3 regions of the Streptomyces sp. WG7 genome follow, and region 2 is predicted to be linked to each of the others. Evidence: predicted binding sites of a transcription regulator. Region 2 holds the regulator's gene; each other region holds the start of a gene.

Region 1 (7,824 bases), on a different contig from region 2:
TCGATCAGCTCATCCAGCCCCAGTGCCTCGGCGTTGGCGCGGGCCGCCGCCGCGGTCGCCGGGTCCCGGTCCACGGCCAGCACCCGGATCCCGGCCCGGGCGAGCGCGATCGCGTCACCGCCGATCCCGCAGCACAGGTCGGCGACGGAGGTCACGCCCAGCGCCGCCATCCGCCCGGCCCGGTACGCCGCCACGCTCGCCCGCGTCGACTGCTCGACCCCGTTGGGGGTGAAGAACATCCGCCCGGCGTCCTCGGCACCGAACTTCGCCACCGCCCGCTGCCGCAGCCGCGCCTGCCCGAGCGCCGCGGACACCAGCCCGGCCGGATGCGTGCGCCGCAGCCGGGTCGCGACCGCCAGTTCCCGCGCGGGGTCGGTGTCGCGCACCTCGTCGAGGAGGGCGCGGCCCTCGGGGGTGAGCAGGGCGAGGAGGGCGTCGAGGTCGTTCACCGGAACATTGTGGGCCAGTCGGTGGACGGTGTGCCTCCGGCGCGGTGTCGGGCGGGGTTCGACGGCCGGGGGCTGCGAGGATCCGGCACCATGCGAGCAGTCGTACAAACCGACAAAAGCCGGGCGTGCGGAGTGTTCCGGGCGTCCTCTCCGGGGTTCCGGACGCGCGGCGGCCTCGCCGCCCTCGCCCTCGCCGCCCTCGCGTCCTCCGGCTGTGCGCAGGACGCCTCCCAGGGGCGGGGCGCCGGCGGGGAGCCCCTGCAGGCACCCCCGGCCCGCGCGCTCGACGCCTACGCGTCCGAGCTGCGCGCGGCCCAGGCGGCCCGGGTCGCCGCCGCCAAGCGCTGGAACCTGAAGAAGGTCCCGCTGACGGCGCCCCCGCCCCCCGAGAAGAAGCCGGAGATCAAGGCGCGCGAGGGCTTCGAGGTGGACGGCCAGGAGAACCTCCCGCCGGTCTTCACCTCGATCCCCACCAAGGAGAAGATCGTCTTCCTCACCATCGACGACGGCGCCGAGAAGGACCCGGCGTTCCTGCGGATGATGAGCGAGCTGAAGATCCCGTACACCGCCTTCATCAGCGACTACCTGGCGAAGGAGGACTACGGCTACTTCGGGAGGATGCAGGACCGCGGCGTCACCCTCAACAACCACACCCTCCACCACCCCTACCTGCCCGGCCTGTCCTACGCCGGGCAGAAGCGCGAGATCTGCGGCATGCAGGACGTGATCGAGGCGCGCTACGGCGAGCGCCCGACCCTCTTCCGTCCGCCCTACGGCAACTACAACCGCGACACCCTGCGCGCCGCCAAGGCCTGCGGCATCGAGTACGCCCCGATCTGGAACGCGGAGGTCTTCGCCGACCACTGGGACTACCGCGAGTGGGACCGCGAGATCCACCCCGGCGACATCGTCCTCACCCACTTCCGGGGCGAGGACGACTGGGGCGGCACCATGCGCGACATGGTCCGCGAGTTCCTCGACAAGGTGACGGCGGAGGGATACGCGGTGGCCCGGCTGGAGGACTACCTGTGAGGTGCGGGCGGTTCCGGCCGACCGGGGCCGCCCTGGCCGCCGTACTGCTCACCGGCTGCGCACAGTTCGCGGGCCCCGCCGAACCCCCGCCCGTCGCGGAGCAGGCCCGGGCGGGGATCCGGGGCAGCAGTCAGGGCAACGGGCCGAGCAGCAGTCGGGGCAATGGCGAACGCGCCGGTCAGGGCGGTGGGCAAGGTGCCGGTCAGGGCCATGGCGAAGGTGCCGGTCAGGGCAACGGGCAAGGTGCCGGTCAGGGCGACGGACGGGGACAGGACCTGCCGCCCGTCGTGGACCACGTCCGCACCACCGACCCGGTCGTCTTCCTCACCTTCGACGACAGCGCCGAACGCGACCCGCACTTCGCCGGCCTGGTCCGCGAACGACGGCTCCCGGTCACCCTGTTCCTCACCGACACCGTCGCCGGACCGGCGTACGGCCACTTCGCCCGGCTGCGCTCGGTCGGCGCGAACCTGCAGAACCACACCCTCGACCACCGTTCCCTGCGCGGCCTGCCCTACGCCGGCCAGCGCGCCGAGATCTGCGGCCAGCAGACCAAGCTCAAGTCCCGCTTCGGCGTCCGCCCGCACCTCTTCCGCCCGCCCTACGGCACGTACGACACCACGACCCTGCGCGCCGCCGCCGACTGCGGCATCACGGCCGTCGTCCTGTGGCGGGCGACCCTGAACGCCGGCGGGGACCTCACCTACGCCCGCGGCGACCACCGCCTCCGCCCGGGCGACATCGTGTCCGTCGCCCCGGACCACCCGACGGGCGTGGGCGTGAGCGCGCGCACCGGGCGTCTGCTGGAGGAGATCGAGGAGCAGGGTCTGCGGGTGGGACGCCTGGGCGACTACCTCTGACCCCGGCGCCGGTTCGGTTGACACCGGCGCCGGTTCGGTGCGAGATCCCCCGAATCCCTCCCGACGCGCCGCCGACATTGGCACTCCGCTTGACCGAGTGCTAATCGCGGTCATAGTCTCGGCTCTGGCACTCCCCACTGGAGAGTGCCAATGACGCGACGGGCAGGTCCGGCACCCGCGACGACGGATCCACCTGGTCGCCACCTCAGACAGTTAACCCCGTGAGATCTCCGAAGGGGGAGGTCGGATCGTGACGACCACCAGCTCCAAGGTTGCCATCAAGCCGCTCGAGGACCGCATTGTGGTCCAGCCGCTCGACGCCGAGCAGACCACGGCTTCGGGCCTGGTCATTCCGGACACGGCCAAGGAGAAGCCCCAGGAGGGCGTCGTCCTGGCCGTCGGCCCGGGCCGCTTCGAGGACGGCAACCGTCTTCCGCTCGACGTCACCGTCGGCGACGTCGTGCTCTACAGCAAGTACGGCGGCACCGAGGTGAAGTACAACGGCGAGGAGTACCTCGTCCTCTCGGCCCGCGACGTGCTCGCGATCGTCGAGAAGTAATTCACCCGAAGCACCTTGCTTTCCAGCTGCGCCCCTGGCTCCCGCGACCATAAAAAAGCCGGGCGCCAGGGGCGCAGCGCCGTATAACCCCGAGATTTCCGGAAGAGGGCTCACGCTCCCATGGCGAAGATCCTGAAGTTCGACGAGGACGCCCGTCGCGCCCTCGAGCGCGGCGTCAACAAGCTCGCCGACACGGTGAAGGTGACGATCGGCCCCAAGGGCCGCAACGTCGTCATCGACAAGAAGTTCGGCGCCCCGACCATCACCAACGACGGTGTCACGATCGCCCGCGAGGTCGAGATCGAGGACCCGTACGAGAACCTCGGTGCCCAGCTGGTGAAGGAGGTGGCGACCAAGACCAACGACATCGCGGGTGACGGCACCACCACCGCCACCGTCCTGGCCCAGGCGCTGGTCCGCGAGGGCCTGCGGAACGTCGCCGCGGGTGCCTCCCCGGCGCTGCTGAAGAAGGGCATCGACGCGGCCGTCGCCGCCGTGTCCGAGGACCTCCTCGCCACCGCGCGCCCGATCGAGGAGAAGTCCGACATCGCCGCCGTGGCCGCGCTGTCCGCCCAGGACCAGCAGGTCGGCGAGCTGATCGCCGAGGCGATGGACAAGGTCGGCAAGGACGGTGTCATCACCGTCGAGGAGTCCAACACCTTCGGTCTGGAGCTGGACTTCACCGAGGGCATGGCCTTCGACAAGGGCTACCTGTCGCCGTACTTCGTGACGGACCAGGAGCGCATGGAAGCCGTCCTGGAGGACCCCTACATCCTCATCAACCAGGGCAAGATCTCCTCCATCGCGGACCTGCTGCCGCTGCTGGAGAAGGTCATCCAGGCGGGTGCCTCGAAGCCGCTGCTGATCATCGCCGAGGACCTGGAGGGCGAGGCGCTCTCCACCCTCGTCGTCAACAAGATCCGCGGCACGTTCAACGCGGTGGCCGTCAAGGCCCCCGGCTTCGGCGACCGCCGCAAGGCGATGCTGCAGGACATGGCCGTCCTCACCGGCGCCACGGTCATCTCCGAGGAGGTCGGCCTCAAGCTCGACCAGGTCGGCCTGGAGGTGCTCGGCACCGCCCGTCGCATCACCGTCACCAAGGACGACACCACGATCGTCGACGGTGCCGGCAAGCGCGACGAGGTCGAGGGCCGCATCAACCAGATCAAGGCCGAGATCGAGAACACGGACTCCGACTGGGACCGCGAGAAGCTCCAGGAGCGCCTCGCGAAGCTGGCCGGCGGCGTGTGCGTGATCAAGGTCGGCGCCGCCACCGAGGTGGAGCTCAAGGAGCGCAAGCACCGTCTGGAGGACGCCATCTCCGCGACCCGCGCCGCGGTCGAGGAGGGCATCGTCTCCGGTGGTGGCTCCGCGCTGGTCCACGCCGTCAAGGTCCTCGAGGGCAACCTCGGCAAGACCGGCGACGAGGCCACCGGTGTCGCGGTCGTCCGCCGCGCCGCCGTCGAGCCGCTGCGCTGGATCGCCGAGAACGCCGGCCTGGAGGGCTACGTCATCACCTCCAAGGTCGCCGAGCTCGACAAGGGCCAGGGCTTCAACGCCGCCACCGGCGAGTACGGCGACCTGGTCAAGGCCGGCGTCATCGACCCGGTGAAGGTCACCCGCTCCGCCCTGGAGAACGCCGCCTCCATCGCCTCCCTCCTCCTGACGACCGAGACCCTGGTCGTCGAGAAGAAGGAAGAGGAAGAGCCGGCCGCCGCGGGCCACGGCCACGGCCACTCGCACTGAGCGCAGCACTGAGCTGAACGGTGCCCAGTGCCCCCTTTGGGGGTGCTGGGCACCGCGCGTTATGCGTGTCGGGTGGGGGCGGGGTCGTGTCAGTCCCGCCGGGTTCGTTGCCGGGTGCGGCGCCGTGGGGGCTGGTCGCGCTCGCGCGGCGGAGCCGCACATCGATGCAGCCCCGCGCCCCTTATGAGGCGATTCCCCTGACGAACCTCACTGGCTGGAAACGCTTCAGGGACGGAGAGTCATCGGCCTCCGCTGGACACGATCGCCCAGACCGTCTTCCCCGGCGCGCCCGGCCGCTCGGCCACGCCCCACTCCTCGGTCAGCGCCGCCACCAGGGCCAGCCCGCGCCCGTCCTCCGCGAGCGGCCGTCCGTCCTCCGTGGGCCTCCGCCCGTCCGGCGCGAGCACCGGCCGTCGCTCCCCGCGTACGTCGCTCACCTCCACCAGGACGCGCCCCGCGCCGTCGTGAGCCAGCCGCAGCTCGGCATCCCGCCCCGGCACCCTCCCGTGGGTGACCGCGTTGGCCGCCAGCTCGCCCACGACCAGTTCCACGGCGTCATGGACCGGTGTGCGGTACAGCCACCCCCAGAGGTCCAGCTGGTGCGAGGCCAGCCGCCGGGCCAGGCGGGCGCCGCGCGGGGTGGCGCTGAAACGGAGAGCGAAGGAAGCGGCGACCGAGAAGGAGGTGACGCCGGTGAAAGCGGTGGTCATGAGTTGAAGATCCCGCTTGGAGGACCTGTCTGACCAGGCGTTCCGGCCTTACGGCAGGCATCTGTAGTGGTCGGCCCACCGGCTGTCGGGGTCGTCGGTCCGGCGACCGCCGGACTGCATCGGTGACGTGAGGTGACACGAGATGGCGCGTCACCGAGGAGCCGTCACAGCAGTCCGCTCAGCGGCAGTACGCGCTCGGCGAGCCGCCCCCGCAGCCTTCCCCCGGCGGTGTCGGCCTCCGTGAGCCAGTCGGCGGTCACCAGCAGCCCGGCGTGTTCGGCGACGTCGTCGGGCCGCAGCGCGCAGAACGAGGCGACCGTGTCCAGCGGGAGACCGTCGCCGTCCTCGCCGGCGCCTCCGAGGCGCCCGTCGGGATGGCTGTGGGCGGCGGTGTACACGGCGAGGAGCCGGGTGGCGGCGCCCGCCTTCTTCTTCCGCAGCTTCCGGTCGCCCACCACCCTCTGCGCCCACCCCGAGAGCCTCGCCCGGGTGACCTTGCCGAAGAAGAACGGGCGGGGTTCGGCGGGCAGCAGCGAGGGGACCGTGACCTGGGTGGGCTCCTCGGGCCGGGACGTCAGCGCGTCGTCGGCGGAGACGTCCTCCGGCAGCCGCAGCCAGCCGACGTCGACCAGCTCCTGGAGCACCCGTTCGGCGTCTGCCTGCAGCCAGCCGCTGAGGTCCTGCCCGGTGACGTTGCCGACGCCGGCGCGCGCGGCCCGCAGGGTGAGCATCAGCACCGCGAGCCGTGCCCCGGCCTCGGGGAGCGGAGAGCCGACCCGGACGTGCTCCAGCACACTGCGGGCGTGGACGGCCTGGCCCCGGGTCAGCAACCGCTCGACCACCGGCCCGCTCCCGTCCAACGGGACACCGAGCCGGTTGGCGTTCATCTCGCGGGTGGTCCGCGCGGCCGCCGCCGCCCGGTCCGCTTCCTCCCGCAGGGACTCGTCGTCGGTGACGGCGGCCCATGCGGCGAAGGCACGGGCCTTGCGGTCGTGCAGTTCGGCGAGGACGGCGAGGTCCGGTTCGGGGCGCTGCTGGTACGCGCGGAACGCGTCCCCGAGTTCGGTCAGCTCCAGCCGCAGCACATCGGGCTGGAGGTCGTCGGGCACGATCCGCTGCGCGATCTTCGCCCATCGTCCCGCGCTCGGCGACCCGGCAGGGACACCGCCGGGCCGGGGGCGCGGGGTGGGCCGGGCGCGGGGGACAGAGGCAGCCTTGGCACCGACGGCACCGACGGCACCGACGGCACCGACGGCACCGACGGCACCGACGGCACCGACGGCACCGGGGCCCGCCGAGGCGGGGGCCGCCGACGGCGACCCACTGCCGGGAGCGTGGGAGAACATCGTCGTCCCCCCGTCGGTCTCCGCCCCCCGGCCCGTCTTCACCCTCTCCGTACGCCCCCGGCCGATGCCGTCCACGAACAGCTCGCCCCCGTCACCAGTGCCCGCGTTCACGCGATGCCGCCCTCTCCCTAGCCGATCCTGCGACCTCCCGCCCGCTGCGGGCGCAGCCACCTGACGTTACGTCGCCCGGGCACGAGGCCGGCCACGGACGGAGGTGGATCACACGTTCGGGTGACGGTCCACTCCCGCGTAAGTGACGGTCGGACGGCTTGCGCAGCGCGGGCAGTGGGTCTCGTCTGCCTCGGGCCTGAAGAGCAGCGGCTGCACATGGTCGCCCGCGCACTCGCGGGTGCCTGCGAGGCGGTGGGAGAGGCGGGGGCCCGGGGATTGTTGCCGGGCGGGGCGGTCGTCGGGGTGCGGTGGCGCCGTGACGGCGGGCCGGTCAGCCGGTGCGGGTGGCGGTGGCGGTACGTCGCGGAGCAGGTGACGCAGGAGGCCGCCGGGGCGGTGGACAGGGGTGCCGTCGTCGGGGAGGCCGCGCAGGATGTGCGTGCGGACGGCGGTGGGAGGGTGCCCGGCGGCCAGCCAGCGGGCGGTGAGGCCCGTCAGCTCAGGGCGCATGGCGCGCGGGATGTGATGCAGGTCGGGGGAGAGGGCGGGGAGAGCGTCCACGAGGGTGCGGGCTGCGGTGAGGTGGGGCTCGGAAGGTGCGTCGCCGTCACCGTCCGGCTGCGGGCCCTGCGCTTCCGCCTCCGCTTCGGGCGGTGCGGGGGGCTTGGGGGGTTGGTTGGACGTGTTTCCCTCATGGTCTTGAAGTGGATAACCGTCGGTGAGCGGAGTGGTCGGCTCACCGACGGCCGGTGAACGACGACCCGGTGCGAGCTGCGGCGGCGCCACGCGTTCGGTGGTGATCGTCCCGCCCGGACCCACGGGCATCTGGGCGAGCAGCTTGACGGCTTCGGCGTCGCTCAAGGGCACGCTGGAGACGAGCTGTTGCGTGACCCAGAGACCGCCGGGCCCCTGCAGCCGCCGCTCGTGCACGAAGCCCTCGTCCTTGAGCTGCCGCTTGGCCCGGGTGAAGGCGCAGCCGCCGATACGGGCGCGTTCAGCCGTACGGGAGAG
Region 2 (7,824 bases):
GCACGAGTTCGGGCCCCGGCCCCCGGAGGACGATCTGGCCCTGCTGGTGCTCCAGGCCGAGTAGCTGTCGCCGTACGGGACAATGGAACGCATGCCCTCCGCACTCCCCGACGGCGAACCCGTCCCCGCCGACGGCGCCCTCCCGGCGTCCGCGCTCGCCGGCGCCGCCGACCGCCCCCTCGGCTTCTACCTGCACGTGCCGTACTGCGCGACCCGCTGCGGATACTGCGACTTCAACACCTACACCGCGACCGAGCTGCGCGGTACCGGCGGCGTCCTCGCCTCCCGCGACAACTACGCCGAGACGCTCACCGACGAGGTCCGCCTGGCCCGCAAGGTCCTCGGTGACGACCCCCGCGAGGTCCGTACGGTCTTCGTCGGCGGTGGTACGCCCACCCTGCTGGCCGCCGGCGACCTGGTACGGATGCTGCACGCGATCCGCGACGAGTTCGGTCTCGCGCCGGACGCGGAGATCACGACGGAGGCCAACCCGGAGTCCGTCGACCCGGCGTACCTGGCCACCCTCCGCGAGGGCGGCTTCAACCGGATCTCCTTCGGCATGCAGAGCGCGAAGCAGCACGTCCTGAAGATCCTGGACCGCACCCACACCCCGGGCCGTCCGGAGGCCTGCGTCGCCGAGGCCCGCGCGGCCGGCTTCGACCACGTCAACCTCGACCTGATCTACGGCACCCCCGGCGAGACCGACGACGACTGGCGCGCCTCCCTCGACGCGGCGCTCGGGGCCGGACCCGACCACGTCTCGGCGTACGCCCTGATCGTCGAGGAGGGCACCCAGCTCGCCCGCCGCATCCGGCGCGGCGAGGTCCCCATGACCGACGACGACGTCCATGCCGACCGGTACCTGATCGCCGAGGAGACGCTGTCGGCGGCGGGCTTCGACTGGTACGAGGTGTCGAACTGGGCCACCTCCGACGCGGGCCGCTGCCTGCACAACGAGCTGTACTGGCGGGGCGCCGACTGGTGGGGCGCGGGACCGGGCGCGCACTCGCACGTGGGCGGGGTGCGCTGGTGGAACGTGAAGCATCCGGGGGCGTACGCGGGAGCGCTGGCGGCCGGGAAGTCGCCGGGGGCCGGGCGGGAGGTCCTCACGGACGAGGACCGGCGCGTGGAACGCGTCCTGCTGGAGCTGCGGCTGAGGGAAGGCGTCCCGCTGTCGCTGCTGCGGGAGGCGGGGCTCGCGGCGTCGCGCCGGGCGCTGGGCGAGGGGCTGCTGCAGGAAGGGCCCTACGAGGCCGGGCGCGCGGTGCTGACGCTGCGCGGGCGGTTGCTGGCCGATGCGGTGGTGCGGGACCTGGTGGACTGATCACTCGGGTGAGTGGATCGGTGCGGATCGGAAGGTTCGGTCCCTAGTCTGATTCGTAGGCTGCCGCCAAAAGGACGCGGCGGATGTGGAGGGCCACGGAGATGACCGCTGTGGACGAGTACGGGATGGCCAAGTTCCTCGAGGATTTCGAACCTCCGGAGGGCCTCACAGCTGAGCTTCTCCGGGGGGAAATCGTGATGACGGCCAGTCCTGATCTGGTGCACAACATCATCGTTTTGCTGATGAGCAGGCAGATTCCCCTCGAACGCTGGTACGGCCTCCAGACACAGGACATCGATATCCTGGACGAGGCCGGCGTGCCCGTGCCAGACCTGGTCGTCGTGGCACCTGATGCCTTGCCCGAGGCGGGCCGGCTGATTCCGTCCCAGCTGATCACCATGGTCGTCGAGGTGGTTTCCAAGACCAGTGTTCACCGGGATTACGGTGTGAAGCGCTCGATCTACGCCGCGGGTGAAGTGTCCGCCTACCTCATTGTTGATCCGATCATGGCGCAGTGCGTCCTGTTGACGGATCCCGACGGAAAGGGGGAGCAAGCCGACTACCGGACGCAGCACATCGCGAAGTTCGGTGAACCGGTTGCGCTGGACGTCCTGGGAATCGAGCTGGACACCAGTGGTTTCGGCACCTTCCCCGGCGTCAGGCCCCACCGCTACCCGTGACGAAATCGATCAGCTCCTCCACCCGCCCCAGCAGCTGCGGCTCCAGGTCCTTGTAAGACCCCACCCGCGCCAGGATCGCCTGCCACACCGCGCCCGTGTTCTCCGGCGGCCACCCCAGCGCCCGGCACACCCCCGTCTTCCAGTCCTGCCCGCGCGGCACCCGCGGCCAGCCGGGAATCCCCAGGGACGACGGCTTCACCGCCTCCCAGATGTCGATGTACGGGTGCCCCACGACCAGCGCGTGCTCGCTGGTCACCGCCTCCGCGATCCGCCACTCCTTGGAACCCGGCACCAGGTGGTCCACCAGGACCCCGAGCCGCGCGTCCGGACCGGGGGCGAACTCGGCGACGATCGACGGGAGATCGTCCACGCCGCCCAGGTACTCCACGACGACCCCCTCGATACGCAGGTCGTCGCCCCACACCTTCTCGACCAGCTCGGCGTCGTGCCGCCCCTCGACGTAGATGCGCCCGGCGCGCGCGACCCGTGCCCGTGCGCCGGGGACGGCGACCGACCCGGACGCCGTACGGGAGGGTCGCGTCGGACCGGAGGAGGGGCGGACCAGCGTCACCACCCGCCCCTCAAGGAGGAAGCCGCGCGGCTCCATCGGGAAGACCCGGCGCTTGCCGAAGCGGTCCTCCAGGGTCACCGTGCCCGCCTCGCAGCCGGTCACCGCGCCGCAGAAACCGGTGCCGGGCTCCTCGACCACCAGGCCGGGATCGGCCGGGACCTCCGGAACCGGCTGCGGTTTCTTCCACGGAGGGGTCAGGTCGGCGGAGTACTGGCGCATTCTGATGACGATACGAGGAGCGGGCGCGCCGTGATCGACACGACACGCCGAACCCGGTGCGACGCCGAACACCATGCGCCATGATCAGCGCGGCACGCCGAACCGGGCGGCCAGCGCGTCCCGTTGGGCCCGCACGAAAGCCGCGTCCACCACCGCTCCGTGACCGGGAACGTACAGAGCGTCCTCGCCGCCCAGGTCCAGCAGTCGGTCCAGCGCGGCCGGCCAGCGTGCCGGTACGGCGTCCGGGCCCGCCTGCGGTTCCCCCGACTCCTCGACCAGATCGCCGCAGAAGACGACCGCCGGGTCGCCCGGCACCAGCACCGCGAGGTCGTGGCCGGTGTGCCCCGGGCCCACGTCGGCGAGCAGCACCCGCCGGCCGCCGCCCAGGTCGAGCGTCCACTCGCCGCGGACCTCGTGGCGGACGCGGACGAGCGCGTCGGCCGCCTCCTGGGCCCGCCGCGCGTCCAGCCCCTCGGCCACCGCGTCCGACCGCAGCGCCTCCCGCCCCTGTCCGCCCCGCGCGAACACGGCGTCCATACCCGCCGCGCCGTAGACCTCCGCGACCTCCTCGGCCGCCGCGCCCGCGAACGCCGCGGCGCCGAAGACGTGGTCGAAGTGCGGGTGGGTCAGCGCGAGATGTGTCACACGGTGACCGGCGAGCTCCCGCGCCTCCGAACGCAACCGGGCGCCCTCGCCGAGGCTCGACCCCGCGTCCACCATCAGCGCCGCGCCCACGCCGACGACCAGCCCCGCCGTGCAGTCCCACACCGGCAGCCGGCGCCGTCCCACCCCGGCCGCCACCCTCTCCCACCCCAGGTCTTCCCAAGTCACCGTCACGGCGACGACGCTAGCGGTACGGCACCCGCCCGCACGGCGGCGTGCCCCCGGCCTTGCCGGGTGTGTACCCCACGGCCGTACACTGGGCCGGGGAAGTCTGGCACTCGCGCACCGTGAGTGCCAGGGACAGACAGTGAGACAGGCAAGACGCCGGGTGGGCGACGAATTCAGGAGGTGTGCGCGAGTGCTCAGCGAACGCAGGCTCCAGGTGCTGCGCGCCATCGTCCAGGACTACGTCGGCACCGAGGAGCCGGTCGGCTCCAAGGCCCTCACCGAGCGGCACAACCTCGGCGTCTCCCCGGCCACCGTGCGCAACGACATGGCGGCCCTGGAGGACGAGGGGTTCATCGCCCAGCCGCACACCAGCGCCGGGCGCATCCCGACCGACAAGGGCTACCGGCTCTTCGTCGACAAGCTGGCCGGCGTCAAGCCGATGACCGCGCCCGAGCGGCGCGCCATCCAGAACTTCCTGGAGGGCGCCGTCGACCTCGACGACGTGGTGGCCCGCACGGTGCGGCTGCTCGCGCAGCTGACCCGGCAGGTCGCCGTCGTGCAGTACCCGTCGCTGACCCGCTCGACCGTGCGGCACGTGGAGTTGCTCTCCCTGGCGCCCGCGCGGCTGATGCTCGTGCTGATCACGGACACCGGCCGGGTCGAGCAGCGGATGGTCGACTGCCCGGCGCCGTTCGGCGAGGCGTCCCTGGCGGACCTGCGCGCACGGCTCAACAGCCGCGTCGCCGGGCGCCGTTTCTCGGACGTGCCGAGCCTGGTGGAGGACCTGGCGGAGGCCTTCGAGGCCGAGGACCGGGGTACGGTCTCCACCGTGCTCTCCACTCTCCTGGAGACGCTGGTCGAGGAGAACGAGGAGCGGCTCATGATCGGCGGCACCGCCAATCTGACCCGCTTCGGGCACGACTTCCCCTTGGTGATCCGACCCGTCCTCGAGGCGCTGGAGGAGCAGGTCGTGCTCCTCAAGCTGCTCGGCGAGGCGAAGGATCCGGGCGTGACCGTACGGATCGGTCATGAGAACGCCCACGAAGGACTCAACTCAACGTCCGTCGTGTCGGTCGGTTACGGTTCGGGCGGCGAGGCGGTTGCCAAGCTCGGCGTGGTCGGACCGACCCGCATGGACTACCCGGGAACGATGGGAGCGGTACGCGCAGTGGCACGGTACGTCGGACAGATCCTGGCGGAGTCGTAGGTGGCCACGGACTACTACGCCGTACTCGGCGTACGCCGCGACGCGTCCCAGGACGAGATCAAGAAGGCGTTCCGGAGGCTCGCCCGCGAGCTGCACCCGGACGTCAACCCCGATCCGAAGACCCAGGAGCGGTTCAAGGAGATCAACGCCGCCTACGAGGTGCTGTCGGACCCGCAGAAGAAGCAGGTCTACGACCTCGGCGGCGACCCCCTCTCGCAGGCGGGCGGCGGTGGCGCGGGCGGCTTCGGCGCGGGTGGCTTCGGGAACTTCTCGGACATCATGGACGCGTTCTTCGGCACGGCGTCGCAGCGCGGGCCGCGCTCGCGCACCCGCCGCGGCCAGGACGCCATGATCCGCATCGAGGTCGAGCTGGACGAGGCCGCGTTCGGTACGACCAAGGACATCCAGGTCGACACCGCGGTCGTCTGCAACACCTGCAACGGCGAGGGCGCGGCGCCCGGCACGTCTGCCCAGACGTGCGATATGTGCCGCGGCCGCGGCGAGGTGTCGCAGGTCACCCGGTCCTTCCTGGGCCAGGTCATGACCTCCCGCCCCTGCCCGCAGTGCCAGGGCTTCGGCACCGTGGTCCCGACCCCGTGCCCCGAGTGCGCGGGCGACGGCCGGGTCCGCTCCCGGCGCACCCTGACCGTCAAGATCCCGGCCGGCGTCGACAACGGCACCCGGATCCAGCTCGCGGGCGAGGGCGAGGTCGGCCCCGGCGGCGGCCCCGCCGGCGACCTGTACGTCGAGATCCACGAGCTGCCGCACTCGACCTTCCAGCGCCGCGGCGACGACCTGCACTGCACGGTCACCATCCCGATGACGGCGGCGGCCCTCGGCACGAAGGTGCCGCTGGAGACGCTCGACGGCATGGAGGAGATCGACATCCGCCCGGGCACCCAGTCCGGCCAGTCGGTCCCGCTGCACGGCCGCGGCGTCACCCACCTGCGCGGCGGCGGCCGGGGCGACCTCATCGTCCACGTCGAGGTCCTGACCCCGAGCAAGCTCGACCCCGAGCAGGAACGCCTGCTGCGCGAGCTGGCCAAGCTGCGCGGCGAGGAGCGCCCGCAGGGGCAGTTCCAGCCCGGGCAGCAAGGACTGTTCTCGCGGCTGAAGGACGCCTTCAACGGGCGCTGACACGGGCCACCGCCAGGAGCCTCCCGATGGGGATGCTCCTGGCGTATGCCGACGGAAGCCCGGATTCGGACTTGCTCACAGGACGTGAAAACATGCGGTCATGTCCTCCGCACTGACCGATCTCTTCCCCTACCCGATCGTGCAGGCACCCATGGCGGGCGGCGTCTCCGTGCCGCAGCTCGCCGCCGCGGTCTGCGATGCGGGCGGGCTGGGATTCCTCGCCGCCGGGTACAAGACCGCGGACGGGATGTACCAGGAGATCAAGCAGCTGCGGGGACTGACGAACCGCCCCTTCGGCGTCAACCTCTTCGTGCCGCAGCCGGAGACGCCCGGTGCGGGCACCGGAGGGACCGGCGCCGCGCCCTTCAACGCCTCCGCCGTCGGCGTCTACGCCCACCAGCTGGCCGGTGAGGCCGCCTGGTACGAGACGGAACTCGGCGATCCCGAATGCGGCCGGGACGACGGCTACGACGCCAAACTCGCCGTGCTGCTGGACGACCCGGTGCCGGTGGTGTCGTTCCACTTCGGCGTCCCGAGCCGTGAGGTCGTCGACTCACTGCACCGCGTCGGCACCTTCGCCCTGGCCGCCGCGACCACCGCGGAGGAGGCCCGGGCCGTCGAGCGGTCCGGCGCGGACGCGGTGATCGCGCAGGGCGTCGAGGCGGGCGGCCACCAGGGCACCCACCGGGACCACCCGGAGACGGGCGGCACCGCCGGCACCGGGCTGCTGTCGCTGGTCGCCCAGGTCCGGGAGGCGGTGAGCCTGCCGATCGTCGCGGCCGGCGGCATCATGCGCGGCAGCCAGATCGCCGCCGTCCTCGCGGCCGGCGCGAGCGCCGCCCAGCTCGGCACCGCCTTCCTCGCCACCCCCGAGTCCGGGGCGCACGCCCTGCACAAGCAGGCACTGACCAACCCGCTGTTCGTCCGCACCGAACTGACCCGGGCCTTCTCCGGCCGCCCCGCCCGCGGTCTGGTCAACCGCTTCCTGCGCGAGCACGGCCCCTACGCCCCCGCCGCCTACCCGGAGGTGCACCACCTCACCGCGCCGCTGCGGAAGGCGGCGGCGAAGGCGGGCGACGCGCAGGGCATGGCGCTCTGGGCGGGACAGGGCCACCGGATGGCCCGGGAACTGCCCGCCGGGCAGCTGGTGGAGGTGCTGGCCGCCGAACTCGCCGCCGCGGGGACGGCGTTGTCGGCGTTCGCGACGGGAGGTACGGGCCGATGACGGCACCGGTGTTCGTGGTCGACTCCCTCCAGCCGGGGGACCTGACCGGAGGCGAGTACGTCCTGGACGGCCCCGAAGGACGGCACGCCGTCTCCGTGAAGCGGCTGCGGACCGGCGAGGACGTCGTCCTCACCGACGGACGCGGACGCTGGGCCGAGGGCGTGGTGAAGGCAGCCGAGGGCAAGGACCGCCTGGTCGTCACCGGCCTGGAGAGCGTCCACGAGGAGCCGCCGGAGCAGCCCCGTATCACCGTCGTCCAGGCCCTGCCCAAGGGTGACCGCGGAGAGCTGGCCGTCGAGACGATGACCGAGGTCGGCGTCGACGCGATCGTGCCCTGGGCGGCGTCGCGCTGCATCACGCAGTGGAAGGGCGACCGCGGCCTGAAGGCGCTCGGCAAGTGGCGGGCGACGGCCCGGGAGGCCGGCAAGCAGTCCCGCCGGGTCCGCTTCCCCGACGTCGCGGACGCGGCGACGAGCAAGCAGGTTGCCTCACTTCTGGCCGACGCCGACTTCGCCGCCGTACTCCACGAGAGCGGCGACGAGCCCCTGGCCGCCGTCGAACTCCCCACCACCGGCGACATCGTGCTCGTCGTCGGCCCCGAAGGCGGGGTCTCACCGGAGGAGTTGGCGC
Region 3 (7,824 bases), on a different contig from region 2:
CCTGCTCACCCCTCTGCTTCCGGACCGTCCGCAGCGGTCCGGCGAGGCCGAACGTCTGGAGGAGCGCAACGTGCTGATGGAGGCCCTGGCCGAACTGCCCGAACGGCAACGTGCTGTGGTCGTCCTCCGTTATTGGGAGGACCTCGGGGAGGACGAGGTGGCACGGACCCTCGGGTGCACGCCCGGCACGGTCAAGAGCCAGGCTTCCCGCGCTCTCGCCAAGCTGCGGGCGCACCCCGCGCTGACATCGCACGACCGCGCGGATCTCGGAGGTGCCGCATGACCGCCTCCCGCACACCCGGCGGGCGACCGGATGCCTCGGGTGCCTCGGGCGGTTCGGACGCCTCCGTGCCGGACCGGCTCGGCCCACCGCACGCTGCCGATTCCGCACAGGATGTGCGGCATGCGCTGGCCCGGGCGGCCGGGCGGAAGACGCCCGGACCAGCACCTGTGCAGGCCATCCTGGACGGTGCCCGTGCCCGGAGGTCGCGCCGCACCACCGTGAACGCGGCGGCCGGGGTACTGGTGGCCGCGGTCACGGCAGCCGTCGTCCTGCCGCTTCTGTCCGGCCCGCCGCAGGACGCCGGCCCGCGCATCGCGGCCTCGCCCCCCTCCGGCTCACCGGTTCCCGACGCGCTGGAGGCCGGAGAACGCAGCCGGGTGGTCCGCTCCGGCAGCATCGACGGCGAGGAGTGGTCGGTGACGCTGACGTTCTACCCGGACGCACCGGTCGGCCATCCCTCCGCTGACGCCGGCACCGGCGACGAGGCCGACCGCGACGCCGACGGGGGCTCCGACGGGGGCTCCGGCTTCGGTGGCGGTTCCCGGCCGGAGGGCCTCTCGCTGCTCTGTCAGCGGGTGTTCATCGGCGGGGTCCAGGTCGATCACCAGGCGGGACCGTGGGCGGGCTGCGCCGTCGTGGACGGCCGGGACGACTTCGTCGAAGGCGCCGGGCTGCACGGTCTGTCCGGCAAGGGCACGTCCGGGATCCGGATCTTCGTCGGCAACCCCGCTCCGGGTACGGCCACGGCCCGGTTGACTCTCGACGGCGGTACGGTCCGTACCGCCGAGGTCGTGACGCTGCCGGGGACCTCATACCGCGCTTTCGCCCTGCCCGTCGCCGACGGGGAGACCATCGCGTCCGTCGACACCTTCGACGGACAGGGCGACCGGCTGACCCACGAGACGTACTGGGACTGAAGCCGTCGGCTGACGGCTGCGCACCACGGGTAACGCCGCGGTGCGCGACCGGATCAGGCCAGGGCGGGCCGGGTCAGCTGAGGGTCTTCAGCGACTCCGCGTCGAACGGCGCCAGTTCGTCGAAGCGGCCGGCCAGCACCTTACGGGCCCACTGCGGGTCCTGGAGCAGCGCGCGGCCGATGGCGACCATGTCGAACTCGTCGCGCTCGAACCGGTCCAGGAGGTTGTCGAGGCTGCCGAGCGCCGCGCCCGCGCCCTGGAAGGAGTCGGTGAACTCGCCCTCCAGGCCGACCGAGCCGACCGTGATGACGGTCTTGCCGGTGAGCTTCTTGGTCCAGCCGGCGAGGTTGAGGTCGGAGTCGTCGAACTCGGGCTGCCAGTAGCGGCGCGTGGAGGCGTGGAAGGCGTCGACGCCGGCCGAGGCGAGCGGGGTGAGGATGGCCTCCAGTTCCTCGGGGGTCTCGGCGAGGCGGGCGTCGTAGGCGTCCTGCTTCCACTGCGAGTAGCGGAAGATCACCGGGAAGTCGGGCGAGACCTTCTCGCGTACGGCGGCCACGATCTCGGTGGCGAAACGGGTGCGGGAGACCGGGTCGCCGCCGTAGGCGTCGGTGCGGCGGTTGGTGCCCGCCCACAGGAACTGGTCGACGAGGTAGCCGTGCGCGCCGTGGATCTCCACGCCGTCGAAGCCGATGCGCTCGGCGTCGGCCGCGGCCTCGGCGAAGGCGCCGATGACGTCGTCCACGTCGCGCTGGGTCATTGCCTTGCCGGTGACCTCGTCCTCGCCGATCCGCAGGCCGGAGGGGCCGACGGCGGGGGCGTCGGGGAAGGGCTGCTCGCCCTGCTTGCGGACCATGCCGATGTGCCACAGCTGCGGCACGATCGTGCCGCCTGCCGCGTGCACCGCGTCGGCGACCTTCGCCCAGCCGGCCAGCTGCTCCTCGCCGTGGAAACGCGGCACGCGGTCGCTCAGCCCGGCCGACTCGTGGCCGACGTAGGTACCCTCGGTGACGATCAGACCGACACCGGCGGCGGCGCGGCGGGAGTAGTACGAGAGCACGTCCTCGCCGGGGACGCCGCCCGGCGAGAACATCCGGGTCATCGGGGCCATCGCGATGCGGTTGGGCACGGTCAGGCCGTTGATGGCCGTCGGACGGGCGAGGATCTGAGCGGCGCGCGAGGCGGCGTCGGAGGCGGTGACGGTCACGTGGGGGCTCCTCTGGAGGTACCGGTCGGTATGTGCATGCGCATGCACCTGCCGGTGACAACAACGGGCCCGCCCGTCCCGCTCATTCCGACCCCCCGCCATCAGTGGCGCAGGTCACAGCCGCACTCCCAACCGCAGTCGCGGTCGCATTCGCGGTCGCAGTCGCGGTCGCGGTCCGGCGAGGCTGCGGGCCGGCGCCCGGCGACCGGGAGCGGCGCCATGACGATCCCCTGCGCGCCGATGACCAGGACCTGCGGGAAAGGCCGGTGACACGCCCGAGGGCGGCACCCCCTGTCGGGGAGTGCCGCCCTCGGAACCGTAGGACGGTCGATCGACCAGAGGCCGATCAGAAGTCCATGTCACCGCCCGGCATGCCGCCCGGAGCACCGGCCGCGGCGGCCTTCTCCGGCTTGTCGGCGATGACGGCCTCGGTGGTGAGGAACAGCGCGGCGATGGAGGCGGCGTTCTGCAGGGCAGAGCGGGTCACCTTCGCCGGGTCGATGATGCCCTCGGCGATCATGTCGACGTACTCGCCGGTCGCGGCGTTCAGGCCGTGGCCGACGGTCAGGTTGCGGACCTTCTCCACGACGACGCCGCCCTCGAGACCACCGTTGACGGCGATCTGCTTCAGCGGGGCCTCCAGGGCGAGCTTCACGGCGTTGGCGCCGGTCGCCTCGTCACCCGAGAGCTCCAGCTTCTCGAAGACCTGGGAGGCCTGGAGCAGGGCCACGCCACCACCGGCGACGATGCCCTCCTCGACGGCCGCCTTCGCGTTGCGAACGGCGTCCTCGATGCGGTGCTTGCGCTCCTTGAGCTCGACCTCGGTGGCGGCACCGGCCTTGATGACGGCCACGCCGCCGGCCAGCTTCGCCAGGCGCTCCTGGAGCTTCTCGCGGTCGTAGTCCGAGTCGCTGTTCTCGATCTCGGCGCGGATCTGGTTGACCCGGCCCTGGACCTGGTCGGCGGAGCCGGCGCCGTCCACGATCGTGGTCTCGTCCTTGGTGATGACGACCTTGCGCGCGCTGCCCAGCAGGTCGAGCGTGGCGTTCTCGAGCTTGAGGCCGACCTCCTCGGAGATGACCTCGCCGCCCGTGAGGATGGCGATGTCGCCGAGCATGGCCTTGCGGCGGTCGCCGAAGCCCGGGGCCTTGACGGCGACGGACTTGAAGGTGCCGCGGATCTTGTTGACGACCAGGGTCGACAGGGCCTCGCCCTCGACGTCCTCGGCGATGATCAGCAGCGGCTTGCCCGACTGCATGACCTTCTCCAGGAGCGGCAGCAGGTCCTTGACGTTGCCGATCTTGGAGTTGGCGATCAGGATGTACGGGTCGTCGAGCGACGCCTCCATACGCTCCATGTCGGTGGCGAAGTACGCCGAGATGTAGCCCTTGTCGAAGCGCATACCCTCGGTGAGCTCGAGCTCCAGACCGAAGGTCTGGGACTCCTCGACGGTGATGACGCCTTCCTTGCCGACCTTGTCCATGGCCTCGGCGATGAGCTCGCCGATCTGGGTGTCGGCGGCGGAGATGGAGGCCGTGGAGGCGATCTGCTCCTTGGTCTCGACGTCCTTCGCCTGCTCCAGCAGGGCGGCGGAGACGGCCTCGACGGCCTTCTCGATGCCGCGCTTCAGGGCCATCGGGTTGGCGCCGGCCGCGACGTTGCGCAGGCCTTCCTTGACCAGGGCCTGGGCGAGAACGGTCGCGGTGGTCGTACCGTCACCGGCGACGTCGTCCGTCTTCTTGGCGACTTCCTTGACCAGCTCGGCGCCGATCTTCTCGTACGGGTCCTCGAGCTCGATCTCCTTGGCGATGGACACACCATCGTTGGTGATCGTGGGGGCGCCCCACTTCTTCTCGAGGACGACGTTGCGGCCCTTGGGGCCGAGCGTCACCTTGACGGCGTCCGCGAGCTGGTTCATGCCGCGCTCGAGGCCGCGCCGCGCCTCCTCGTCGAACGCGATGATCTTGGCCATGTGAAGTGGTCCCTCCAGGACTGGGGGTGATTCCTTCGGACCGCGCCCGCGCCCGCGACGGACGGCTCGCGTGCCGTGTGGTTCCTTCCCCACCCGGCCTGCGGGCCTCACCGACCCGGTCCTTCGTTGTCACTCTCACCTTCAGAGTGCTAACGCAATGATTAGCACTCGCCCCTGTCGAGTGCAAGCGCCTCTCGGGGATCGACACCCGGTCTCGGCCGACCGCGAACAAGGATCCGGGCGGGTCCGGGGAGACGCCGGGCCAGGTCCGGGCCAGGTCCTGAGCGGATCCGGGGCAGGCCGAAGGGCCCGTACCCCGGGGGGTACGGGCCCTTCGGATGAAGGCCAAATGCTGCGGTGGCCGCGCGTCTCAGGCGCTGAGGCGAACCATGTCGGCCTGCGGGCCCTTCTGACCCTGCGAGATCTCGAACTCGACCCGCTGGCCTTCTTCGAGGGTGCGGTAGCCGTCCATCTGAATCGCGCTGTAGTGGACGAAAACATCCGCACCACCGTCGACCGCGATGAAGCCGTACCCCTTCTCCGCGTTGAACCACTTGACGGTGCCCTGAGCCATGCCTAACTCCCCTATTACTGGCCCTTGCACAGATCCGCACTTCGCGGACCCGGGTCAGACCTCACCCCCCACGACTGGGGGCGTGCGCCGGAACGCGTCGACCGCGGCTGAATGTATCTGTCCAACTGCCCTCTGCAACAGGTCAATTGGACGAGAAATCTGGACGCACCCGGTCCGGAATGTGGCGAGAATTCGCCTGATTACGGGGCAAGTCGGGGCAGGCAAAGGGAACAAAAGCCGCGAAAGACGCCCACACTTTGGCTACATCTTGTCGGGCGTGCGGCAGAAATGAAGAGTTCCCGATCTTGTGATCGGGAGCGCGTTCCCCAACTCTACCGCGCTCAATCACATGGAATTGCCCCCTCCGCTTCTCTTACGGAGAGGGCAGTTCGCACTACGACGCGTATCAGCCGCCGGCGACCGCGGGAATGATGGAGACGCCCGCGCCGTCGGGGGTGGCGGTCTCCAGACCCTGCTCGAAACGGACGTCGTCGTCGTTGACGTAGACGTTGACGAACCGGCGCAGCTTGCCCTGGTCGTCCAGGACGCGGGCGGCGATGCCGGTGTGGTTCTTCTCCAGGTCGGCGATGACCTCACCGAGGTTCGCGCCCTCGGCGCTGACCTCCGCCTTGCCGCCGGTGTAGGTGCGCAGGATGGTCGGGATGCGAACGGTCACGCTCATGCGAGGCCAGCCTCTCGGAAGGAGTCCAGGTTCGGGCGGATGGTGGCGGTGAGGCCGGTGCCGGCCACCGCGTCGAGGGTCTTCAGGCCGTCGCCGGTGTTGAGGACGACGGTGGTGAGCGACGGGTCCAGGACGCCGTTCTCGATCAGCTTCCTGGTGACGCCGACCGTCACCCCGCCCGCCGTCTCCGCGAAGATCCCCTCGGTGCGCGCGAGCAGCTTGATGGCGTCGACGACCTGCTCGTCGGTCACGTCCTCCACGGCGCCGCCGGTGCGGCGGGCGATGTCGAGGACGTAGGGCCCGTCGGCCGGGTTGCCGATGGCCAGCGACTTGGCGATGGTGTCCGGCTTCTGCGGGCGTACGACGTCGTGGCCGGCCTTGTACGCGGTGGACACCGGCGAGCAGCCCTCGGCCTGGGCGCCGAAGATCTTGTAGGGCCTGTCCTCGACCAGCCCGAGCCTGATCAGCTCCTGGAGACCCTTGTCGATCTTCGTGAGCTGGGAGCCGGACGCGATGGGGACGACGATCTGGTCGGGCAGCCGCCAGCCGAGCTGCTCGCAGATCTCGTACGCCAGCGTCTTGGAGCCCTCCGCGTAGTACGGGCGCAGGTTGACGTTGACGAAGCCCCAGCCCTCGCCGGCCGGGTCGCCGATCAGCTCGGAGCAGAAGCGGTTCACGTCGTCGTAGTTGCCCTCGATGCCGACGAGCTCACCGCCGTAGACGGCGGCCATGACGACCTTGCCCTGCTCCAGGTCGTGCGGGATGAACACGCAGGAGCGGAAGCCGGCGCGGGCCGCGGCGGCGCCGACGGCACCCGCGAGGTTGCCGGTGGAGGAGCAGGAGAGCGTGGTGAAGCCGAAGGCGCGGGCGGCCTCGATGGCCTGGGCGACGACGCGGTCCTTGAAGGAGTGCGTCGGGTTGCCGGAGTCGTCCTTGACGTACAGGCCGCCGGTGACGCCCAGCTCGCGGGCCAGGTTGTCGGCCTTGACCAGCTTGGTCCAGCCCGGGTTGATGTTCGGCTTGGTCGCCACATCGGCGGGGACGGGCAGCAGCGGGGCGTAGCGCCAGATGTTGGCGGGGCCCGCCTCGATCCGCTTGCGCAGTTCCTCGGTGTCGTAGGCCGAGAAGTCGTAGGCGATCTCCAGCGGGCCGAAACACTCCTCGCAGGCGAAGACCGGGCCGAGCGGCACGCGGTGGCCGCACTCGCGGCAGGAGAGGGCGTCGGCGGGGCCCAGATCGACGGATCCGGCGGGAACGGCAGCGGCGGGGGTGGTGGTGCTTTCGGCGGTCTGCACAGCCATGGAGGCGAGGCCCTTTCTCCTCATCTTCCTCACGACGCATCTCGCCGTGAGACGGATTTGGCACCTTCCCTAGTCGGGAGCCTCGCCACGTCTGCGTGACAAGAACCGACTGGAGGGTTGCCGGGGCTTCAACGGGCCGTATCCCTCTGCCCCTCTGGATGAGCGGTATTCGGTTGTTGTGCGGTGGTGCGGTTGTTGCGCGGTGGTGCCGCGCGGGCCCCCCGGCATGCGGTGGGCCTTCGCGTTGTTCAAGACTGTAACCGAAGGCCAGGGCGGTTGAGACAGTCGTCCGCACCGCGAGATGGATCACAACGGATCACGAAGGAGCCACCGGACGTGCTGGAAGAAGTCGAGCGCTGGCTGAGCACACGCTCCTGGTCCCTGGCGGACCGGCCGGTCCAGCAGCTCCTGACCGCCAAGCACGCCACGGGCCAGTCGGTCAGCGTGGTGCTCCCCGCCCTCGACGAGGAGGCGACGGTCGGCGACATCGTCACGGTGATCCGCCGGGACCTGATGGGGCGCGTCCCGCTCGTCGACGAGATCGTGGTCGTGGACTCCGGGTCGAGCGACCGCACGTCGGAGGTGGCCGCGGCGGCGGGCGCGCGCGTCGTGCACCGCGACGCGATACTCCCCCGTCTCCCGGCCGTACCCGGCAAGGGCGAGGTCCTGTGGCGCTCACTGCTGGTCACCGGCGGTGACATCGTCTGCTTCGTCGACGCCGACCTGCGCGAGTTCTCCGCCGACTTCGTCTCCGGGATCGTGGGGCCGCTGCTCACCGACCCGGACGTGCACCTCGTCAAGGCCATGTACGACCGCCCGCTGGGCACCGCGGCCGGTCAGGGCGGCCGGGTCACGGAACTGATGGCCCGCCCGCTGCTCAACATGCACTGG

The links. Region 2 encodes HrcA, which represses chaperone genes, less so after heat shock. Its sites were predicted from a motif close to TTNGCACTCNGNNNNNCNGAGTGCNAA; they were not measured.
Region 1: a site for HrcA is predicted at 2,419-2,445, ahead of groES (co-chaperone GroES). Genes of this name have one in related genera too.
Region 3: a site for HrcA is predicted at 4,503-4,529, ahead of groL (chaperonin GroEL). Genes of this name have one in related genera too.

What each region holds. Positions count from the first base shown of each region.
Region 1 is NZ_JBNGGE010000002.1:358,845-366,668, reverse strand. Features, by position in the region: gene ACP4J0_RS04060 (class I SAM-dependent methyltransferase) at 1-449, opposite strand, end outside; gene ACP4J0_RS04055 (polysaccharide deacetylase family protein) at 540-1,481, shown strand; gene ACP4J0_RS04050 (polysaccharide deacetylase family protein) at 1,478-2,341, shown strand; gene groES (co-chaperone GroES) at 2,592-2,900, shown strand; gene groL (chaperonin GroEL) at 3,021-4,646, shown strand; gene ACP4J0_RS04035 (ATP-binding protein) at 4,886-5,356, opposite strand; gene ACP4J0_RS04030 (hypothetical protein) at 5,521-6,813, opposite strand; gene ACP4J0_RS04025 (hypothetical protein) at 6,922-7,824, opposite strand, start outside.
Region 2 is NZ_JBNGGE010000009.1:30,725-38,548, forward strand. Features, by position in the region: gene ACP4J0_RS12300 (SpoIIE family protein phosphatase) at 1-64, shown strand, start outside; gene hemW (radical SAM family heme chaperone HemW) at 92-1,324, shown strand; gene ACP4J0_RS12310 (Uma2 family endonuclease) at 1,426-2,004, shown strand; gene ACP4J0_RS12315 (DUF3097 domain-containing protein) at 1,982-2,794, opposite strand; gene ACP4J0_RS12320 (MBL fold metallo-hydrolase) at 2,879-3,631, opposite strand; gene hrcA (heat-inducible transcriptional repressor HrcA) at 3,816-4,832, shown strand; gene dnaJ (molecular chaperone DnaJ) at 4,833-5,969, shown strand; gene ACP4J0_RS12335 (nitronate monooxygenase) at 6,070-7,194, shown strand; gene ACP4J0_RS12340 (16S rRNA (uracil(1498)-N(3))-methyltransferase) at 7,191-7,824, shown strand, end outside.
Region 3 is NZ_JBNGGE010000001.1:418,229-426,052, forward strand. Features, by position in the region: gene ACP4J0_RS01900 (SigE family RNA polymerase sigma factor) at 1-283, shown strand, start outside; gene ACP4J0_RS01905 (hypothetical protein) at 280-1,200, shown strand; gene ACP4J0_RS01910 (NADH:flavin oxidoreductase) at 1,274-2,404, opposite strand; gene groL (chaperonin GroEL) at 2,751-4,376, opposite strand; gene ACP4J0_RS01920 (cold-shock protein) at 4,747-4,950, opposite strand; gene ACP4J0_RS01925 (MoaD/ThiS family protein) at 5,357-5,632, opposite strand; gene thrC (threonine synthase) at 5,629-6,933, opposite strand; SAM riboswitch class I at 6,951-7,098, opposite strand; gene ACP4J0_RS01935 (glucosyl-3-phosphoglycerate synthase) at 7,270-7,824, shown strand, end outside.